3 regions of the Chryseobacterium sp. UNC8MFCol genome follow, and region 1 is predicted to be linked to each of the others. Evidence: riboswitches for the same ligand, from Rfam matches in the RefSeq annotation. Region 1 holds a riboswitch; each other region holds the start of a gene.
What was found. Region 1 has a riboswitch for S-adenosylmethionine ahead of M030_RS0108010 (TonB-dependent receptor plug domain-containing protein). Riboswitches for the same ligand answer to the same signal wherever they lie in the genome.

Region 1 (7,317 bases):
TTAAAGATATTTTTGAGCAGTATCAATGGGATGAGGTAAAAGCTAAAATCGAAAAGATAAGTCTGTCTGATGTAAGAAACAGTCTTCAGAAAAAACATAAAACTGTTGATGATTTTCTGGTTCTGCTTTCCCCTGTGGCTTCGCAGGAGCTGGAACTGATGGCAAAAATGACCCGTTCTCTTACCCAAAAACGTTTCGGAAAAACCATTCAGCTATATGCTCCGTTGTACCTGAGCAATGAATGCCAGAATATCTGTACCTATTGTGGTTTTAGCTTGGATAATCATTTAAAGCGAAAAACCCTCTCTGACACTGAATTGATGGTGGAAGCTTCAGTGCTGAAATCTATGGGAGTAAACCACGTGCTGTTGGTAAGCGGGGAAGCGAATAAAATAGTGGGAGTGCCGTATTTTCAAAATGCTGTCCGGTTATTAAAACCACATTTTTCGAACATTTCTATTGAAGTTCAGCCCTTAATGGAGGATGAATACAGTATTCTTAAGGAAGAAGGGGTACATTCAGTACTCGTGTATCAGGAAACCTATCACCAGGAAGTGTACAAAGAATACCATCCGAAAGGTAAAAAATCGAATTTTCATTTTCGCCTGGACACACCGGACAGAATCGGCAGGGCAGGAATCCATAAAATAGGGCTGGGTGTACTGCTTGGATTGGAAGATTGGCGTATCGATAGCTTCTTCAATGCGCTTCACATCGATTATCTTCAAAAACAGTACTGGAAGACTAAATTTTCTGTTTCTTTCCCAAGATTGAGGCCGGCAGAGGGAATTATTGAACCGAATTTTATCATGGAAGATAAAGATCTGCTTCAGTTGATCTGTGCCTACAGAATCTGGAACGAAGACCTTGAAATCTCCATATCTACAAGAGAAAATGAAAACTTCAGAAATCATATTGTGTCGTTGGGAGCTACTGCGATGAGCGCAGGATCCAAAACAAATCCCGGTGGATATTCTGTGGATAAGGAATCCCTGGAACAATTTGAAACCAGTGATGAAAGAAGCATGGAAGAGATCAGGAAAATGATCAGAAATGCCGGATATGATCCCGTAATGAAAGACTGGGATGCTGTTTACAGCGGAGTTTAATTATAGTAGTTTTATATGCAAAGTGACGATACTTTTAAAAGATACAGCCGGCAGATTTTTATTGAAGAAATAGGGCTGGAGGGACAAAGGAAAATCTTGGCCTCAAAAGTTCTTGTCGTCGGTGCAGGGGGCTTGGGAAGCTCGGTGATCCAGTATCTGGCGGCTGCAGGAGTAGGTACTCTGGCTGTGGCAGATTTTGATCATGTCGAGCTGCATAACCTGAACCGACAGGTGATTCACGATGAAAATAGGGTAGGGTCAAAAAAGGTGGAAAGTGCCGGACATTTTGTAAGAAACCTAAATCATCAGATAAAATTCGTTGCTATTGATCAGAAAATTAATGAAAAAAATGTGAGAGAAATTGTTTCCCAGTACGATCTGGTTGTGGACGGGTCTGATAATTTTTCCACACGATATCTCGTGAATGATACCTGTGTACAGCTTGGTAAAACATTGGTGTATGGAAGTATTTTAGGATTTACCGGTCAGGTCGCTGTTTTTAATTGTCAGGGAAGCAAAAACCTGAGGGATATATTCCCTGAGTCTCCCTTGGATGAACATATACCGGATTGTGACAGTCTCGGTGTTTTGGGTGCTTTGCCGGGAATCATTGGTAGTATGATGGCACTTCAGGCTTTAAAAATTATTACAGATTTAACGGTGAATATCAATCAGATAACATTGGTGGATACAATGAACTGGAGATTTCAGACCTTGGATTTTTAACGAAAAATGTTAAATATCAATAGAAACGGGCTATAGCCCGTTTACGTTTTAAATATATATTCCATTGGCTTTTGCCAAAACCTAAAAACATTTCACAAAAAAGACCGTAACATTCAATTACGGCCTTTTTAAAATTAAGGTTGCGCTGGATTATTGCCCCTGCTGTTGCATTACTCCTCCGTTATCTTCTTTTTTAGTTTGGTTTAAGATATTGGCATCCTCTTTAGCCAACTTGTTTTTAGTAGGAATTTTATAGTTGATGGAAATCCCGAAGTTCCTTGAATCATATTTTGTCCTAAGCATTACACTTTCTCCTGAAGGCGGATTGGAACGAACCTGCATTACCTGGCCATTGAAAATATCATTCGCAAAAACCGAGACTGTAAGGCGATTGTTCATAAACTTTTTCGTCAGGGTAATATCTAAATTATTATTGAATGGTTTCTCTGCGGTAAAGTAAAAATATCCTGCTTTGGGAGTAAGGTAGCTGTAATTTGCGGTCAGCTTGATGTCCTTTGGAAGAATCAGCTGTGTCATCACGTTGAAAATCCAGAATCCTTTATTGTTGAGGTTATCGATGTCATGCTTCTGGTAGCCTGCGTAAAGGTACATGAAATTCATTTTGTCAGGATTGAAGTTTGATTTCATGATCTCACCCAGCGACTTCGTGAAAATCTGGAAAGGAACAGGAAGCCCAATATTGAAATTATGAATTTTCATAGAAGAGATGTTGATCTGCTCATTGTAGAGGTTCTTACCGTTTTTTCTGATGATCTGTGCTACCTGATTGCTTGCCGAACTTACGCTGTATCCGATGAAGGCATAATCAAAAGCCGAAATTTTCAATTCGTAATTATCAAAAATGGTCGGCTGAAGATTCGGATTACCGTTGATCTGTGTATTCGGCCCGGAGAATGTGGTGTTATTCGGGTTAAGGGCAGAAATACTCGGCAGATTGATTTTTCTGTTATAATTGGCCGCAATATATACCTGGTTCATCAGGTTGTACTGAATACTTGCATTAGGAAACAGTTTAAACTTCTTAAATGGTGTCAGATCTTTCTGAACAACAGTTCCCAAACTATCCTTTCTGGTAATTCCATAAATGTCATAATTTTCAGCTCTTGCCCCTAACGTGAAATCAAACTTTTTCAGTTTAGCCTGGAATTCAAGATAAGTGGAGGCCGTTTGTCTGTGATATTCAAGGTTTGTAAGGCCTTTACTTTCCGTATTATAATCCTGTCTTTCATACAAACCTCCGGCGCTTACTTTTCCTCCGTCCAGCAATTTGATGGGCTGGGCATAATCAACTTTGAAATTAGCCACCCTCATATCCGACTTATTGTTGAGAATATCATTAAGTCCCGGATTTGCAAATGCCTGACCATTATCTGTAAAGTTGCCTTTTCGGTAGAAATTATCCTGAGAAAACTTACTATCCGCTTTAGTAAACCCAAATTGAAAATCAAGTTTTTGGGACTTCTCGGCAAAACGCTTTTGATAGGTTACTACCGCTTCCTGTCTCAATGTATTACTTCTTGCAGCATCGGAAGATTCAAATTGTGCTTCCCGGAATGCATCGGTAGGTTTGTAATAAATATCTCCAAGCCCGTTACTTGCAGTATAGTTGTCATTATTATTATGGTAAATATCATAGTTTAATAATAACTTATCCTGCCCAAGATCGAAAGTTAATCCGGATTTTGCAAAATACCCTCGCGCGAATCGATCTGTATTACTGTTTAATAAAACATCCTGCTGGCTGTTCATCATACTTTCACGATAATTTTGCCCCACATTAAGCTGCCATCCGAAATATTTATTTCTGGCATTCAAATTTACCGAGTTGGTGGTTCTGCTTCTGTACTTATCGTAATTGGTGAAGGTATAATTCCCGGAATAGGTTGCGCTTAGATATTTATTAGCATTTTTATTCGTAATAATATTCATAATGGCTCCTCCCGATGTCGCAGGAAATTCTGCTCCCGGCTGCGTTACCACTTCAATTCTCTCTATAGAATTGGCAGGCATGCTTTCAAGAAAAGAATTCAGTTCATTAGAGGTGATGTTCAAAGGTCTTCCGTTGAGATAAACTTCAAGCATTTTACCCTGATACATCATTCCTGCAATATCTGTGGCTACGAGACCCGGAAGTTTTTTAATCCCTTCCAGAACATTTCCGTTATTAAGCTGAGGCTGTTCAGAAAAATCGAAAATGGTACGATCAGCTTTTTGTTCAACGGCTTTTTTAGTTTTAGTGATGACAACTCCGTCAATTTGTTTTTCTTTTGGTTGATTATTGCTTTTTTCCTGTGCAAAAACAAACACAGAACTTACAAGTGATAAAGCGAATATAGTTTTTTTCATAATGTTTTACTACTGCTTAGTTAGACGAATAAAAAGTCAATTTGTTACGATAAGATTTAGAAAATCAAAAAAATAAGTCAAAAATTTTTTTATTTACGAAATAATTATATCTTTGCCAAATAATTATCAAGAATCTCCAGAGGGGATAGCAACCTGCAAAAACAAGCAAGGTGCTACAATAGATAAGCCGGATCTTCCGGAAAAAATGTTTATATCTTTCTTATCTCCCTTCTTGAATTTTTGTTTTAAATTTTAAATAAATGTTTAAAGAAAAGGGAAATCACATTACAAATTTGAATTTTTATTCGACAGATGGTGAAGGTGCTCTTCATTATACTGATAACTCTTCATGCCATTTCTACATGTGCATGTGTTGCTGTTTCTAGCGTTTATTTTTAAATAATCATTACATTTTTTAACGTCTCAGTGCTAACCTTAAATTTAAGGTTACCGGGATCGCTTTGTCTTATATTCTCATTAATAAATAATATAAAAACACATGCATAACTTTACAAAAAGAAGTATCATCACTTCTGCAACATTTATTTCGACATTCTATTTTGCGCAATCACAATCAGATACCATTTCTTCTAAAAAGATTGATGATATTGTCATACTTGGATCAAGAGGATCCGGAAGATCATTAACTGAGACACCGGTTCCTGTAGACATTATTAACATTTCAAAAATTTTAAAACAAAGTCCTGTTAACAATATCAGTCAGGCTTTAAATTATATTGTCCCTTCATTTTCGTCCACATCACATACAGTAAATGACGGAACAGATTTTGTTGATCCTGCCCTGTTAAGAGGACTCGGTCCGGATCAGGTTTTGGTTTTGCTCAATAGTAAAAGGCGTTATCAGTCATCACTGATTAATGTAACTCTAACTCCGGGGAGAGGTTCGGTGGGAACTGACCTTAATGCCATTCCTGCTTTTGCATTGGATAAAATTGAGGTGTTAAGAGACGGAGCTTCAGCTCAATATGGTTCTGATGCTATTGCGGGAGTTGTGAACCTGGATCTGAAAAGAAGATTAGGCCTTTCCGGTCAGGTCTTTTTGGGAGGATACGCTTCATCAGTTGCTAAAAATTTTTCCGGTGGTGTTGACGGACAAACAATTTCTGTGGATCTTAACTATGGGATTAAAATTGGAAAATCTGGATTTTTTAATATTACAACATCTGCACAATACCGTGATCCTTATTCCAGAGCCGGAGTGAGAGAAGGTGATATTTTTAATGCATACAATGCTGTTAATTACAGAGCTTTGCAGGATGGAGTAGATATTGACGGATTATATAAAAATATTACCAATACCTCCAATACCCAGCAGATCATTAATACGATTAAACAATATGCGACAAAAGTTAATTATTTTTCACAGGATTTCCAATCTCAGATTTCCGGTGCCAATACTATTTCCAGTCTGCAAGGGTTGTTGAATAAAGATTTTACAAATCAGGAACTTGCGTACAGAGGGCTTGAAAGAAAAGATTTCAGCCTTAGAGCAGGGCAGTCCAAATTACAGTCTGCCCAGCTTTTTTTCAACTCAGAGGTACCATTGAATGATGACTGGAAAATATATTCTTTCGGAGGATACAGCTACAGATTGGGAAATGCAGGCGGCTTTTACAGGCTTCCTAATAATGAAAGGAATATCAATGCAATAACTCCTAACGGATATTTGCCGCAGATTGAAGCAACTGTGAATGATTATTCTCTTGCTGCCGGAGTCAAAGGAAAATGGAATGGATGGAACGTTGACTTAAGTAATACGTTCGGAAAAAATGCTTTTAAATTTGGTGTTGTCAATACCTTCAATGCATCTCTTACAGATCGTTCACCAAGAAATTTTGACGCCGGTGGCTCCGAATTTTCCCAGAATACCCTTAACCTGGATTTTTCAAGAAAATATGATGTTTTAGAAGGTTTAAATGTGGCATTTGGAGGAGAATACAGGCATGAAAACTATAAAGTGAATCAGGGAAAGGAGAATTCATATGCTTCCTATGATATTTTTGGGAATCTTGTGACGGCCGGGACTCCTGAAAATGAAAAAGTAACAGATTTTTTTGGAAATATAAGGCCGGCAGGAGCACAGGTTTTTCCTGGTTTTAGTCCTGATAATGCTGTTTCAGGAAATAGAAACAGTATCGCTGCCTATGCTGATCTTGAGCTTGAAGTAACGAAAGGATGGTTGGTAGAAGGTGCTTTGCGTTACGAAAATTATTCTGATTTTGGTTCTACCTTTAATTATAAATTGGCAACAAACGTGAAACTGGCACCTAATCTTAACTGGAGAGGAGCTATTTCTACAGGGTTCAGGGCTCCGTCATTAGCTCAGATTTACTATAGCTCTACATCTACATTAATCCAACAGGGAAAAACAACACAGGTAGGAACCTTTAGAAATAACTCAGACGCTGCCCAGGCGCTCGGTATTCCGAAATTAAAACAGGAAACATCAAAATCTTTCAGTACGGGAATTACCTTTAAAGTTCCTGGAATCAATTTAGTGTTTACCGCTGATGCATATCTTATTAAAATTAAAGATAGAGTGGTGCTTACTGATTTGTTTTTCCGGCCTTCAGGAACCTTTACACCCGGGTCTGACCAGGCTGTTCTTCAGAGCGCCTTTGACCTGGCAAGGGCAAGTGCTGCGAATTTCTTTGCTAATGCTGTAGATTCGGAAACGAAAGGTTTGGACATTACAATCTCTCAGACTTCTAAAATCTCATCCGGAATTTCATTGGAAAATAACTTAGGACTGAATTTTAATAAAACCAAAAGAGTAGGAGAGATTCATGCTTCTCCAAAATTAGTAAGTCAAATTGATAATTACTTTTCAGAGCCTAACAGAATCTACTTTGAAGAAGCTGTTCCCCGGGTGAAAGCTACCCTTTCCAATAATCTGAAGATAGCCGGGCTGAATATTCTACTCAGAAATTCCTTCTTTGGTAAAGTAACTGATGCCGACGTTATTGATGCCAATTTTGATGGAGTAACAGGGAGCAGAGAGCATTTTGTATTGAATAACCGCCTGATTACCGATCTATCAGTTGGATATGACTTTACTAAAAATATTTCAGCAACAATAGGAAGTAATAATATA
Region 2 (7,317 bases), on a different contig from region 1:
ATTCGGGCCTGAAAATTCGGCATTTTTTCCAGTAATCTGTGGTCCACAATTTCTACAGCAAACAACGGAATTAATCCTACAATACTTCGTAATCTCAGGGAGACACTGTCTCCGTTTCCAAGCTGTAAGACATCATAGAAAAATCCGTCTTCCTCATTCCACAGACCTTTTGTCCCTTCACCCAGATTCTCCATGGCTTCAGCAATATAAAGGTAATGTTCAAAAAATTTGATCGCCATATCTTCATACACCTGATAATATTGAGCCAGTTCCATAGCGATTCGCATCATATTCAGGGCATACATGGCCATCCAGCTTGTTCCATCCGCCTGTTCCAGATGCTGGCCGTCTTTTAAAACCATATTCCGGTCAAAAGCTCCGATATTATCCAGACCAAGGAACCCTCCTCCGAAAATATTTTTACCGTTTTTATCCTTTCGGTTCACCCACCAGGTGAAATTCAGGAGAAGTTTTTGGAAAACTTTCTCAAGGAACAAAAGATCGGGTTTGCCATTATTTTTTTCATCAATTTTAAAAACCCGGAAGCACGACCATGCATGTACAGGCGGGTTTACATCACTCATATTCCATTCATACGCGGGAAGCTGGCCGTTAGGATGCATATACCATTCTTTGGTCAATAGCAGAAGCTGTCCTTTAGCAAATTCTGCATCAATAATGGAAAGAGGCACACAGTGGAAAGCAAGATCCCATGTCGCATACCATGGATACTCCCATTTATCGGGCATCGAAATAATATCCTTATTGTGAAGGTGGTTCCATTCCGTATTTCGTACATACTCATTGAAATTCCTTGGAGCTTCAAAATTCGGATCACCTTTCAGCCATTTTCCGATATTATAATGATAAAACTGCTTGTTCCACAGAAGTCCTGCAAATGCCTGCCTTTGAACATTTTTTTCATCTTCGTTGATAGGGTCGTTCTGAATTTCCTGATAAAATTCTTCAGCTTCAGCAATTCTCCTATTGAAGATCTCCTCAAACTGTGCAAACGGTTCGTCTGTTTCATTCGGACACAATCTGAATTCAAAAACTTTCGATTGTCCGGCGCCAATCATTTCATCAATCAGAAAAGACGCTTTTGTTCCTCTCTTTTCAGGATTAACGGTATCAGTTCCATGATGGATGATAAAATCGTTAATTCCATCCTTGAAGTAATTATTTTCAGTGTGCGGAACTCCGTAAAGCTTTGTCGTATTGGTTTCGTTATCACAGAACACACTTTGAACATCCGTATTCCTAGAATAGATTTTCTTGATGGAAATACTGTCATGCCCGATATCTATACATCCGTTTTGAGAGGCATTCAATTGCCCTTTATAGGTATTGTAGCCCCATTTCCAGTTATTCCTGAACCAGGCTGTGGGGATCACAACAATAGGAGCTTCATGCTGACTCCTGTTGCACACCGTTACTCTGGCGAGAATATCATTATGGTCAACCTTGCAGTACTCAATGAAAATATCAAAATACTCATCTTGATCAAAGATCCCGGTATCGAAAAGCTCGTATTCCGGTTCCTGTTTGCTGCGTCTTCCGTTTTCATTCACCAGATCATCATAAGGAAAAGCATTGATAGGGTATTTGTATACCATTTTCATATAGCTATGCGTAGGGGTATTATCGAGGTAATAAAAAATTTCCTTGATATCTTCTCCATGGTTTCCCTGTGGATTGCTTAATCCAAAGAAGCGTTCCTTTACGATTTTATCTTTTTTGTTCCAAAATGAAAAAGCAAAGCAGAAAAGCTGCTTTACATCTGAAATCCCGGCAATACCTTCCTCACCCCAACGGTAAGCATAGCTTTCCGCGTTATTATGATTGGTATAGTTCCAGGCATTTCCGTTCGGACTGTAGTCTTCACGTACATTTCCCCATTGCCGGTTGCTTACATAAGGTCCCCAGTTTTTCCATTTGGTATCTTGTAATCTTTCTTTTTCGGCGGTCATATCTCATCATTTTTCTATACGAAGTTAGTTTTTTTGAAAAGTAATTCCAATTTTTTTCATCTGAATAATTATTAATATACTCTTGAAACACTAGTATTTAAGCCGATTTTTAAATATTAAATTAATTTTTTTTTGAAATTAAAAGAAAAGAACTACCTTTGCACTATTCGTTCATTCAAATATTGAAAATGTTATCAAGAAAGGTTGAGGGATTAGACCCTATGAAACCTTAGCAACCCTTTGTGCAAGCAAAGAAGGTGCTACGTTCTACCAAAATTATTTTGGACAGATAACTTACTGAAGTTCTTTTCAGCCATTTCCTGTGGCATTTTCAATTGTATTAAAATAATAGAATTGAAAACAGAACTAAACTATATTAATCTTACGTATCAAACCAATTCCGGAAAGGAATACCATATCCCGTTGAGCTATCAGCTGTTCGGGAAAGAGCTGTTTACAGCACCCATTATTGTAGTCAATCATGCCTTAACCGGAAACTCTGATGTTTCAGGAGAAAAAGGATGGTGGAAACAACTTATTGGGGAAAATCAGGTGATCAATACGGAAAAATACACAGTTCTGTGTTTCAATATTCCCGGAAACGGTTACGATCATTTTTTAATTGACAACTATGAAGACTTCACTCCCTCAGATATTGCAAATCTATTTCTGAAAGGGCTTGAAGCTTTACATATCAAAAACGTATACGCCATTATCGGAGGCTCACTCGGAGGCGGAATTGCCTGGGAAATGCTGGCCAAGCAACCTGCGCTGACAGAAGTTTTTATCCCGATAGCCTGTGATCACAGAACTCATGACTGGCTTCATGCACAATGTCTGGTTCAGAAATTTCTATTGAATTCTGAAGATCAGCCATTACAAAAAGCAAGAATTCATGCCATGCTGTGCTACAGAACTCCGCAGTCACTCAATGACAGATTTCAAAATACATACAACCCGGAAAAACAACGCCTGGAATCAGAAGACTGGCTGGTTTATCATGGAAATGCTTTAAACGATAGATTTAGTTTAAAAGCCTATAAACTGATGAATCATCTGCTGATGAATATTAACACGGAAGAATCTGCTCTGGAGAGCATACAGGCACGAATGCACATGATCTCCGTTGATACAGATTTATTCTTTCCTGCTTCTGAAATCCGAATGTGTTTTGAAAGCCTGCAGAAAAAAAAGAATACTGTTTCCTATCACGAGATCCAATCTATACACGGGCATGACGCCTTCCTAATGGAATACCAACAATTAAATAATATCATAAAAAACATTTTATAAAGTAATGAAAAATGCTAACGAAATAAAATTTTTGAAGAACAGATCAATCGTCAAATTTGAAGGAGAAGATTTTTTAGGAGAAATCGGAATTGACGGAAGAATTTTTAAAGCGCTTACTCTAGCGCGTATCAGTGTAGGAGTGATCTCCCAGCAAGCTATAGAAAACGGAATCTCTATTTTGGTTCACGAAAATGATGCCGAAAAAGCAGTAGCTTGTCTTATTGATGAATTTGAACCGGAAAGAAAATCAGGAAAAGTATCCCAGATATATAGTATCAATAATGTTTCTGTTATCGGATTTGTTGCAGAAGATTTCAATAAAGTATTTGCCGAACTGGCAAGAAACAACGTTTTTCCATTATTGTTAAATCAGGTAGCCGGAGAAAACAGAGTAAATATCGTCGTGACTTCATCTCAGGATGAAAAAACAAAAAATATCATTGAATCCGAAATTTTTAAAAAACCAAAGATCGTTCATCTGGCAATCATCGGTCATGGAAATGTTGGAAAAACATTAATACAGCAGGTGCTTGAGTCGTCAGAAGAAATTAAAAGACGCAAGAAAATAGATCTTAGAGTAGTTGCTGTAGCCAATTCAAAGAAAATAGCTTTCAACAAAAAAGGATTTGATGCCAATTGGGGTGATGAAGTGTTGACTGCAGAACATCCGTCAAATGTTCAGGAACTGATTAACTTTTCAAACGAAAATCAATTAGAAAACCTGATCGTTGTAGACAACACTGCCAGCAAAGACTTTGTGAAGAATTATCATGCATTGGCTGAAAACGGATTCGACTTAGTGTCATCCAACAAGATTTTCAATACGCTGCCTATTGAAGAATATCGTAAACTAAGATATACGTTGAGTAAAAATAACAGACGTTATTTATACGAAACCAATGTAGGAGCAGGGTTGCCTTTAATTGACACTATCAAATTATTACACCTTTCAGGAGAAAATATCACAAGAATCAAAGGGGTATTCTCCGGAACATTGAGCTATGTATTCAACAATTTTTCTTTAAGAAACGACAAATTCTCAACCATCATCAATGAAGCTCTTGAAAAAGGATATACAGAACCGGATCCGAGAGAAGACCTTTCAGGAAATGACGTAGCAAGAAAATTATTGATTCTGGCAAGGGAACTGGATCTGATCAATGAATTTGATGATATCAACATTCAGAATCTGGTACCGGAAAGTTTATCATCTGTTTCAAAATCAGAATTCCTTTCCAGACTTGACGAATTAGACGAAGAATACCAAAAAATCAAAGAAAGCCAGGAACCGGGTCATGTGTTGAGATACGTCGGAGATTTACATGGCGATTTACAGAAAGACAAAGGAGAATTGGATGTAAAACTGATCTCTGTTCCTGCTACTTCCGCATTAGGTCAGTTGAAAGGTTCAGACTCGATCTTTGAAATCTATACAGAAAGCTACGGCGAAAATCCGATTGTCATCATGGGAGCCGGGGCCGGAGCTCAGGTAACTGCAAGAGGAGTATTCGGTGACATTTTAAGAGTAAGTGAAACAAAATAATTGTAGAAACAATCCCGAAGGGATGATTTAACCAAAGATAGAATGCAATTCTATCAAATTAAAACTATATGGAAAATTTCGAAACATCAGCAATAAGAACACAGACTGAAAGATCTCAGTTTGATGAGCACTCCACACCTTTATACCTTACGTCCAGTTTTATTTTTCAGGATGCTGAGGATATGAGAGCAAGCTTTGCGGAAGAAAAGCCTAAAAACCTGTACAGCCGATTCTCAAACCCAAATGTAACTGAATTTACAGAGAAGATCGCAAAAATGGAAGGAGCAGAAGCAGGATATGCATTTGCAACGGGAATGGCTGCCATCTACTCAACATTTGCAGCATTATTAAGTGCGGGGGATCATATCGTAAGCTGTCAGTCAGTTTTTGGTTCTACCCATACTTTGTTTACAAAATATTTCCCGAAATGGAATATTGAAACCACCTACTTCAAAGCTGAAGATGCTGAAAACGTAGAAGAATACATCAAACCCAATACAAAGATTCTGTACCTTGAAACTCCTACCAATCCTGCGATTGAAATCCTGGACCTTGAGTTTTTCGGACAGATTGCCAAAAAACATAACCTGATTTTCATTGTAGACAACTGTTTTGCAACGCCTTATCTGCAGCAGCCGATCAAATATGGTGCAGATGTTGTTGTACATTCTGCAACGAAGCTGATTGACGGACAGGGAAGAGTACTGGGAGGAATTGCAGTAGGAAGGGAAGACCTGATCAGGGAAATCTATCTTTTCGCAAGAAATACAGGGCCTGCATTATCTCCTTTCAATGCCTGGGTACTATCAAAAAGTCTGGAAACTTTAGCCATCCGCGTTGAAAAACATTGTGAAAATGCACTGAAGGTAGCAGAGTTTTTAGAAAACCATCCTAATGTGGAACTTGTAAAATATCCATTCCTCAAATCCCATCCAAGCTATGAAATCGCTAAAAGACAGATGAAGCTGGGAGGAAATATTGTTGCTTTTGAAATTAAAGGAGGTATCGAAGGCGGAAGAAGCTTTTTAGATAAGATACAAATGTGCTCGCTTTCTGCCAACTTAGGTGATACGAGAACGATCGTCACCCATCCTGCATCAACGACCCATTCAAAACTGTCGGATGAAGAAAGAAACGAAGTAGGAATTACCGCAGGTTTAGTACGTTGTTCAGTAGGTCTGGAAAATGTAGACGACATTATTGCAGACTTAAAACAAGCCTTAGATTAATCACAAAGAGTGCCAAAGGGGCGATTTAACCCAAGATAGAGAACGAAGTCCTATCAACCAACTATCAGTCTCACTCAACAACTATAAAAGAGATGACAAATATAGAATCACTAAACAAAGCCCTCAAAGAACGCATCCTAGTCCTGGACGGCGCGATGGGAACCATGCTTCAACGTTATAAGTTTGAAGAAGAAGATTACCGTGGAGAGCGATTTAAAGACTGGGAACATCCGGTAAAAGGAAATAATGATTTGCTTTCCCTTACCCAGCCTCAAGCGATAGAAGAAGTTCATAAAAAATATCTGGAAGCAGGAGCTGATATTATTGAAACCAATACTTTCTCAGGAACTACCATAGCCATGGCTGATTATCACATGGAAGAATTGGTCTATGAACTGAACTACGAATCAGCAAAGATTGCCAGAAAAGCCTGTGATGAGTATACTGCCAAAAATCCTGATAAACCAAGATTCGTCGCGGGGTCCATCGGTCCTACCAATAGAACGGCAAGCTTAAGTCCGGATGTGAACGATCCCGGTTACAGAGCCATTACTTTCGAAGAGTTAAGGGTAGCCTACAAACAGCAGTGTGAAGCTTTGCTGGATGGTGGTTCCGATATTCTTTTAGTAGAAACCATCTTTGATACATTAAATGCCAAAGCAGCTTTATTTGCCATTGATGAACTGCAGGACGAAAGAGGAATTAAAATTCCGATCATGGTCTCAGGAACAATTACCGATGCATCAGGAAGAACATTGAGTGGCCAAACGGCTGAAGCATTCCTGATCTCAGTTTCCCATCTGAATTTGCTGAGTGTTGGATTCAATTGTGCATTGGGAGCAGATCAGCTAACCCCGTATCTTGAAACATTGGCTCATAATTCAGAGTTCTACGTTTCAGCATATCCGAATGCAGGTTTGCCTAATGCTTTCGGGAAATATGACGAGACTCCTGAAGATATGGCCAGACAGATCAAGGAATATGTAGAAAAAGGATTGATCAATATTATCGGAGGATGTTGCGGAACAACACCGGAACATATCAAAGCCATTGCTGATCTGGTAGAAAAGTATCAACCAAGAAAATTGAAGGAATTTGTATGATTTGATAGATTTTTTTAATTAAAATCAAGAATGTGGGCTGGCTTATAAATATTAACTTTAAATAAACCACAAAATTTAATGTAATGGAAAAGCCGATTTACCTGAAAGATCCAGACGATGCCAAACTGTTTAATGAATTAAGAAAGAAAGTGAACCAGCGTGTAGAAACCATTTCCGAG
Region 3 (7,317 bases), on a different contig from region 1:
AGTGGAAAGCATAGCTCGCATCCGACTGCTCCTGCGTTTGGCCGTGTCCCCAGATCCATTCTACATTGCTGATATCATTGAATCCGTCCTTGTATTTTTCAGCCGGCATCAAAGGAAATCCTTCTCTTGCGATTTTCGCAGAAGCAGAAGCTTTACTCCAGTCTCCGGTATTTAAATAAGTTCTTGCCAAAAGCCCGTTCACTACTGCACGGTTAATTTTATCCTTATTATTTCGGTCATAATCCTTCAATAAAACATCCGCATCTGTCAGGTCACTTTTAATCAAAGTATAAATATCTTCCAGGCTTGACCTTTTCTTTGCAGGCGTATTGATTGTCGAAGGTTCCGTATAAATAGGAGCTGTCAAAGCCGTTTTATCTTTCAAATAACTGAACTGGTATAAGCTGGCAATATTGAGGTAGCAGAATGCACGTAAGGCTTTCGCCTGCCCTTTCACCTGATTTTTCTTTTCCTGGCTGCCTTCTGTTCCGTCAATTTTTGTAATAACATTGTTCATATTATTAATGGTCGAATACAGCATAGACCAGATAAACAGAGGCCGGGCGGCTGTACTATTCGACATTTCTGCAAACTGATAGGTAGAAGAGAAACCATATTTATTGGTAAGCACCGCTACATCACTTCCCATGGCATCACTGGCCCTTAAAACCGTTGAATACCCGATATTGGCATAGGTTGTTCCATCATCATTAAACTTAGCCCATGCTCCGTTGATGACGGTTTCTGCACTTTCTGCAGTTTTGAAAACCTCAACCTGATTTGCCTGATTTGTCGGAGCTGTTTCCAACTCACTTTCACAACTGGTAAGCAACCCCAATCCGATCAGACCAAAAGATAAATATTTTAAATTTTTCATTGTTTTAATTTTAAAGTTAAAGCGTTGCCTGAAGACCAAAAGTAATTGTTCTCATGGCCGGATATCTGTAATACGTCGTTCCATCCAGTGCCTGCTCAGGATCCATTCCTTTATGTTTATAGAATGTCAGAAGGTTTTCTGCCTGAACATAAATTCTGAATTTTTTCAATCCTATTTTTTCAAAGTAATCAGATGGAAGGGTATATCCTAAACTTATATTTTTAAGTCTTGCATATGTTCCTGAATATAAAAATCTGGTAGAATTGCCCGTCCAGTTGGTAAGTGTCGTAGTCAGTGCAGGAACATCTGTATAACGGTTGTCCGGTGTCCATCGGTTCAGCATTTCAGCGCTCCATGCACGTCCCGCTGAATTTCCGCTATGCATAATTGAAGTATAATCAGTATCCAGAACTTTTCCTCCGATTTTAAAGGTCAGCAATGCAGAAAAATCAAAGTTTTTATAAGAGATATTGGTACTTACTCCTCCGGTAAGTTTCGGCAATGCGGAGGCTTGTATTGTTCTCGTAGCCTTTGCAAATTCAGAAGTTGTGCCTTCCACTGTATTTCCATTGGCATCAGTGGTAAATGTTTTCCATAGCGGATTTCCGTTATTCGGATCCACTCCAGCCCATTCCGCAAGATAGAAATCATATACAGATCCTCCTTCGCGCAATAACTTGGTTCCTGTTACAATAGAACCTTTAGGAAGTTTCGTTATGGTATTTTTTAAAGTACTCAGGTTAACATCCAAATCCCATCTGAAATCATCTGTCTTAATCGGCGTTGTAAACAATGAAAACTCGAATCCTGTATTTTTTATCGTTCCGATGTTCGCAGGGAAGTCACTGATCCCCAGTGATGGGGCTACCGGCATGTTAAACAGAAGATCCTGGCTTTTTCGCTCAAAATATTCCACATTACCTTTAACTCTGTTATTAAGAATTGCAAACTCCAATCCTACATTCAAGTTAAGGTTGGTTTCCCATTTCAGGTTTTCTGTCAATGCTTTTTCAAGAACTGTTCCGGGCTCACCCAGATTATTATAGAATTTGTATAATTCCTGGTAAGCATAATACAACGGAGATTTATTAGGCTGTAATAATTTATCATTTCCCTGGCCACCATAACTGGCACGAAGAGTCAATTGATTGAAGACATTGAGGTTTTTGATAAATTCTTCATTTGAAATTTTCCATGAACCTCCCACAGACCAGAATTTTCCCCATCTGTTCCCCGGAGAAAACCTTGAAGAACCGTCTGCTCTTCCTGAAGCAGATAAGAAGTACGTATTGTTATAATCATACTCTACTTTACCCAGGAAACTTAAAAGGCTGACTTTATCGCTGTTTCCACTGAAGCTTCCCAACAACGCGGCAGCATCAGGCTCATAATAGTATGGCAGTGAAAACTGAGTTCGCGTTCCGGAGATGGTCTGGTAATCATATTTATAAAATTCCTGGCCGCCTAAGATATTGAAGTGGTGTTTTCCAAATTTCTTATCAAAGGTCAAAATATTACTCGTAGTATAAGATAAAGTCCTGCTATTGGATCTTGTCACTGAACCGTTGGTTTCACTTCCCTGTCCTATCAGTGGATTCGAATAATAATGTCCGTTATAATTAACCAAATCAACAGAAAAGCTTGATCTGAACTTTAATTCCGGTAAGAAGGTAAAATCAAAAAATCCTTTTCCTGAGAAGTTATCTTCCTTATTTTCATTCTTGTCCAATGGTAAAGTTGCCGCTGCATTTTCGTTCTGAAGGGCATTTGCTGGTCTGTATTTACCAAAATCATAAATGGTATTTCCGCTGGCATCCAATACATAACTTCCATCAGGATTTCTTTCATAATACGGATAGAAAGAAGGGATCACCCTTGCTGCCTGAATGATATTGCTGGACTTGGAATCTGACGAAGGAGGTGCCTGCTGAATACTGTTGGTATAGCTTAAGTTCACCCCAACATTCAACCAGCTTTTTACTTCAGAATTGATTTTTAATCGCGTATTGTATCTTTTAAATCCAGATTCAATGGCCATTCCTTTATCATCAAGATAACCCAATGAAAAGAAATAGTTACTTTTCTCACTTCCTCCGCTGATATCCAGATCTACCTGATTTCTGGAAGCTACTCTCTGTAAAATATCTTTCCAGTTGTCGTTCCACAATGGTCTTGCTCCTGCCAATAATTTACCGTCTGTACCTACAGGTTTTGGATATGCTGTTCCATAAGGATTTATCGATAATCCTACACCTGAAGTAAGGTTATCTGTAGCCATTTGGGCCGCCTGCTGAGCAGTGATTTGTCCGGATTGGTAGCCGTTTCTCATTGCTTCCCAATACAATTGGAAATACTGGTCGGTACTTACCTGTTCGTAATCTTTTACTGCTCTGCCGGAAAATCCCTGGCTGATATTAAAATTGACTCTCGCCTCGCCTTTTTTACCGGATTTCGTGGTAATAATAATAATTCCGTTAGCTCCTCTGGAACCGTACAACGCACTTGCTGTAGCATCTTTCAAAACACTGATAGATTCAATGTCATTAGGGCTTATCGCGTTGATATTTCCGTCAAAAGGAATTCCGTCTACTACGTAAAGAGGATTACTGTCGGCACTGATAGACCCTACTCCCCTGATTCGGATGGTCGCTGTAGAACCCGGCTGCCCCGATGCGCTTGTGGTCTGAATCCCCGGGACCTGCCCTTCCAGAGCTTTTGTAATGTTCGTTACCGGCCTGTTATTGATTTTTTCACTGGAAATGGTGGCTACAGAACCTGTATAGCTTGTTCGCTTTGCCTTTCCGTAGGCAACTACCACTACTTCATCAATCTCTTTTTCTTTGAGTGTATCTTTTTTTAGCTTTGAATCCTGTCCGCTTACACCGGTAATTCCTAAGAAAAACGCAGCTACCGGCGGAATCCAAACTTTATAATCAATTAAACTTTTACTAATCATAATCAATTTTGTTTATCATATATTAAAATTTAGCCCCTTGCAGAATAAACAGCAAAGGGCATCGATAAATACGATAAACCAAATGCTTATTTTTCCATTAAAGGCTGAATGTAACACCTTACACAACGCAGGTTGTTAAGACTTCTCAGGGTCAGTTCCCTCCGTCTTTCTTTATAAGCCGATCGAAATATGTTTGCAAAGCTATAAATATTTAGTCCACAAAACAAGTAGACTTTATGTTTTTTCATGATAATTTTACTAAAATTAACATAAGATTTTATCAAAAGCCGTTAAAATAACTGATTACATCAATTAGTATTTTAACAAACATGATAAATATCATTAAAAATAATTCAATAACTCAAACTCACTGTAAACAAAAAAAATGACATCCGAAGATGTCATTCCCTACCATATATATATTTATTAATTGAACAATCAGGTTGGAAATTATCCAATATTTTGTGTTCCGAATCAAAAAACAACTGGTAGCCTAGGATTATGGTTTATATAGTATTTTTTTATCTTACGTAGTTAACCGCAATATCAAACATATTGCAAAACATTCTCGCATTTGAGCTTTCTGTACACCCTGTTCCCTCATTATAAAATTTATCCGCAGATTCGTAATTGTAAAATAAATTGACATCCGTATAGACTAATACATTATCATCTAAAGTTCCGGCAACTCTCCCCGCACTGTCCTTCATAAAAACTTTGGCAGTGGCCGGAAACTGAGTAATCCTTCCCATATATCGGTTAGTTTGTATTCTTGTGTTTTCAGGAAGGGTGCCAAATGCTCCACTGTTAGGTCCCTGAGAACTTGTAGTGAAAAAAGAACCCGGACTTTGAGAATTGATATATTGTGCGGTATAGCCAATATTCAGCTTATTGATAGGAGTAAGGTTCTGATGCTCCGCATCTATCACAAAAAATTTTCTTTTTTCCTGTATTTTCTGTCTTAAAACAGCGATACTCTGATCAGAAAAATAACTGGTATACACATACCCGATCCAAACAATGTCCGAATTGTCTATTGCCTGTGATAACTCTGCCGGGCTTGCAGTCCGGATGTTAATGGTATTAAAAATAAAGTTGGCCATCACTACACTTCCGTTGGGTCCGAAATTACTTGGATTTGTCAGTTTGGAACGAGCTACTGATGAATATCGTCCGTAAGAATCTGTGGATAAAGTTCCGTTCCAGGCATCAGGAACAATAGAAAGTATTCTCACCACCTTGCCGGAAGGCTGGCCCGTGACCCTAACCGCAAAAGTACAGTTTTCATATCCTGAAGGAGTAACAATTGAATAGGTATAATTTCCAGTCTGCACGGGAGTTCCTTCAGCCGAAAGAATGACATACTGTTCTCCGGTAGTTTCAAAATTTCCTTCTCCGTTAAAGCTCATTCCATTGATGACAGCTGTACTTATCTTATAACTTCCTGGCCGGCTTACGGTTACTTTAATTCTCACAGAACCGGAAGCTGGAGCTCCCGCATAGAAGCTTCCGCTAACTACTGGTTCACAGTTAATAATATATACAGCAGATCTTCCCTGGCACATATTAATCCATTCCATACTGTTCCAGAACTCCAGACAATGAACTGTTTTATTGTAAATCGTCATTCCTTCGGCATCAAGGTTTAAACTATCCGCCGGGAGAAGAATATCTCTTTCAGCCGTAGTAAGCCGTGGGGGAAGAAATCCTTTATCATTAGAAAAAATTTCCAGCATTGCTTTATGATAAGGCTTAGCTGTATTGATTCCTATTTGTCCGTTAATTAAAAAAAACGAAAGTAAAAATGTGAGTAAACGTAATAATTTCTGTTTTTTCATCCTTTGTATTTTATATAAATTAAATCTGAAACATCTTTTTCCACTTTGCGAGTGTGTTTCGGCTTATTTTAAATTGTTTAGCAGTCTGCATGTTGTTGTAACCACTTTTCTTCTGGAATTCCAGAATCTCTACAATGGCATTCTGATCATATGCCTTATATTTCTGACTGGATCCGCTGTAGCCTTCTTTATCTACTCCAAATATTAACTGATTGATTTTGATCACATCTAATGTTGTGAAGGTTTTCTTTTGTAAAATAGCTTTACATGCATCCAGTTTTTCAGGATGTTTCATAAAAATGATATCAGTATATATCTTTCTGTAGTCAGGTTGTTCAGTTTTCATATTCCATGTTTAAATTAATTTGCAGAGAATCAGGCATATCTAAAAATCTTTAATCTGAGATATTATACTTTGCCATCCATTTATGAAGTGTTGTTTTGGGAATTTTGTAATCATTTATTATTTCATTTTTTGTTTTCCGGTCTGTGTTCACCATCTCCAATACAAAGTGTATTAATTCTTTAGTATATATATTTTTACGGAACCTGGACCGTAAAGAAAATTGCTTATTGAATGTATTCTGACTATTACCCGGAGGGGCAAACATGACAAGATGCTGTGAATAGACTCTGAAGAAATCGTATTGTAACAGTTTACTCCACTTCATAAGCAATTCTGTACTTAAGCTGTTTTGGGTGAACATTTCACACACCTCCTCTTCATTAATCTCAAGAAATGTACTGATACCTGCCACAGAGAGGTCCATCTCCTCAATCCTGTTCCTGATACATTCACCGATATGAATATTTTTAAAATCAAATTTCATTTGTAAAGAATTTTTTCTATAAAGTCTTTGCTTTCTAAGATGATATGCAAATAATCATCATTTGTGTTTTTGTATCCTATAATAACACTTGTGTCTGTTTGTTAATCAGGTTGAACATACTGTCATAATCCAAAAAGCGAGTCATAGAAAACAAGATCACCTCGTTTTGTCTAATGTATACGCTACCACATTATGAATAAATCTTTCCTGTGGTGTATCTATTGCTCCAGCTACAGAGGCGCGAAAAACACCTTCGTCCCAAAAGAAAACGGCTCTTCCCCCTGCCCCGGTAATCCATCCGCCAGCATTAGATGTTGCTTCAGTAGCTAAAAGCCGGCTGCCGACAGGTAATTGAGACATCAGAACCCTTCCTGCAGTATTAGCACCTGAGATCGGCATATCCCTTGTGTCTCCGAACACCCCATTATTAACATCGTCGTTTGTACTTCTGGCAACAACGCCACCATTACCTACCGTTCCATTACCTCCAAAGGACTGAAGTAGATTTGATCCCACATTTCTATCAAGTGATAAAAGAGCAACACCTCCACGATCTACATACTCCTTTATTTTACTTGCATCCGACGCACTTATATCTGAGCCATTCCATCCTGTAAAGATGATATCGAATCTGGCAAGCAAATCTTCCACTGTCATATCCGATAAAGAAGAGGTAATGTCAGTAAGCTTAAGTCTTGAAAATTTCTTATAAGTCCCAAAAGAGCTGTAATTATTAGCATCAGTAAGCTGAGTGTTAAAAGCAATCCCCGCAGGAACTGCCCATTGTCCGATACGACCAACAGGAGCTTTTTTAGT

Region 2: it holds a riboswitch for S-adenosylmethionine, as region 1 does, so the genes downstream of both, M030_RS0100065 (alpha/beta fold hydrolase) here and M030_RS0108010 (TonB-dependent receptor plug domain-containing protein) in region 1, are expected to answer to the same signal.
Region 3: it holds a riboswitch for S-adenosylmethionine, as region 1 does, so the genes downstream of both, M030_RS0100825 (SusC/RagA family TonB-linked outer membrane protein) here and M030_RS0108010 (TonB-dependent receptor plug domain-containing protein) in region 1, are expected to answer to the same signal.

The regions. Positions count from the first base shown of each region.
Region 1 is NZ_AXUZ01000013.1:200,653-207,969, forward strand. Features, by position in the region: gene thiH (2-iminoacetate synthase ThiH) at 1-1,109, shown strand, start outside; gene M030_RS0108000 (HesA/MoeB/ThiF family protein) at 1,125-1,835, shown strand; gene M030_RS0108005 (outer membrane beta-barrel family protein) at 1,986-4,202, opposite strand; SAM-I-IV-variant riboswitch at 4,321-4,418, shown strand; gene M030_RS0108010 (TonB-dependent receptor plug domain-containing protein) at 4,702-7,317, shown strand, end outside.
Region 2 is NZ_AXUZ01000003.1:9,719-17,035, reverse strand. Features, by position in the region: gene M030_RS0100070 (MGH1-like glycoside hydrolase domain-containing protein) at 1-1,970, opposite strand, end outside; SAM riboswitch class I at 2,159-2,266, shown strand; gene M030_RS0100065 (alpha/beta fold hydrolase) at 2,325-3,263, shown strand; gene M030_RS0100060 (ACT domain-containing protein) at 3,268-4,806, shown strand; gene M030_RS0100055 (O-succinylhomoserine sulfhydrylase) at 4,875-6,035, shown strand; gene M030_RS0100050 (homocysteine S-methyltransferase family protein) at 6,128-7,138, shown strand; gene M030_RS0100045 (fatty acid desaturase family protein) at 7,222-7,317, shown strand, end outside.
Region 3 is NZ_AXUZ01000003.1:170,111-177,427, forward strand. Features, by position in the region: gene M030_RS0100820 (RagB/SusD family nutrient uptake outer membrane protein) at 1-877, opposite strand, end outside; gene M030_RS0100825 (SusC/RagA family TonB-linked outer membrane protein) at 894-3,833, opposite strand; SAM riboswitch class I at 3,917-4,013, opposite strand; gene M030_RS0100830 (hypothetical protein) at 4,355-5,671, opposite strand; gene M030_RS0100835 (transposase) at 5,691-6,017, opposite strand; gene M030_RS0100840 (hypothetical protein) at 6,067-6,501, opposite strand; gene M030_RS0100845 (hypothetical protein) at 6,658-7,317, opposite strand, start outside.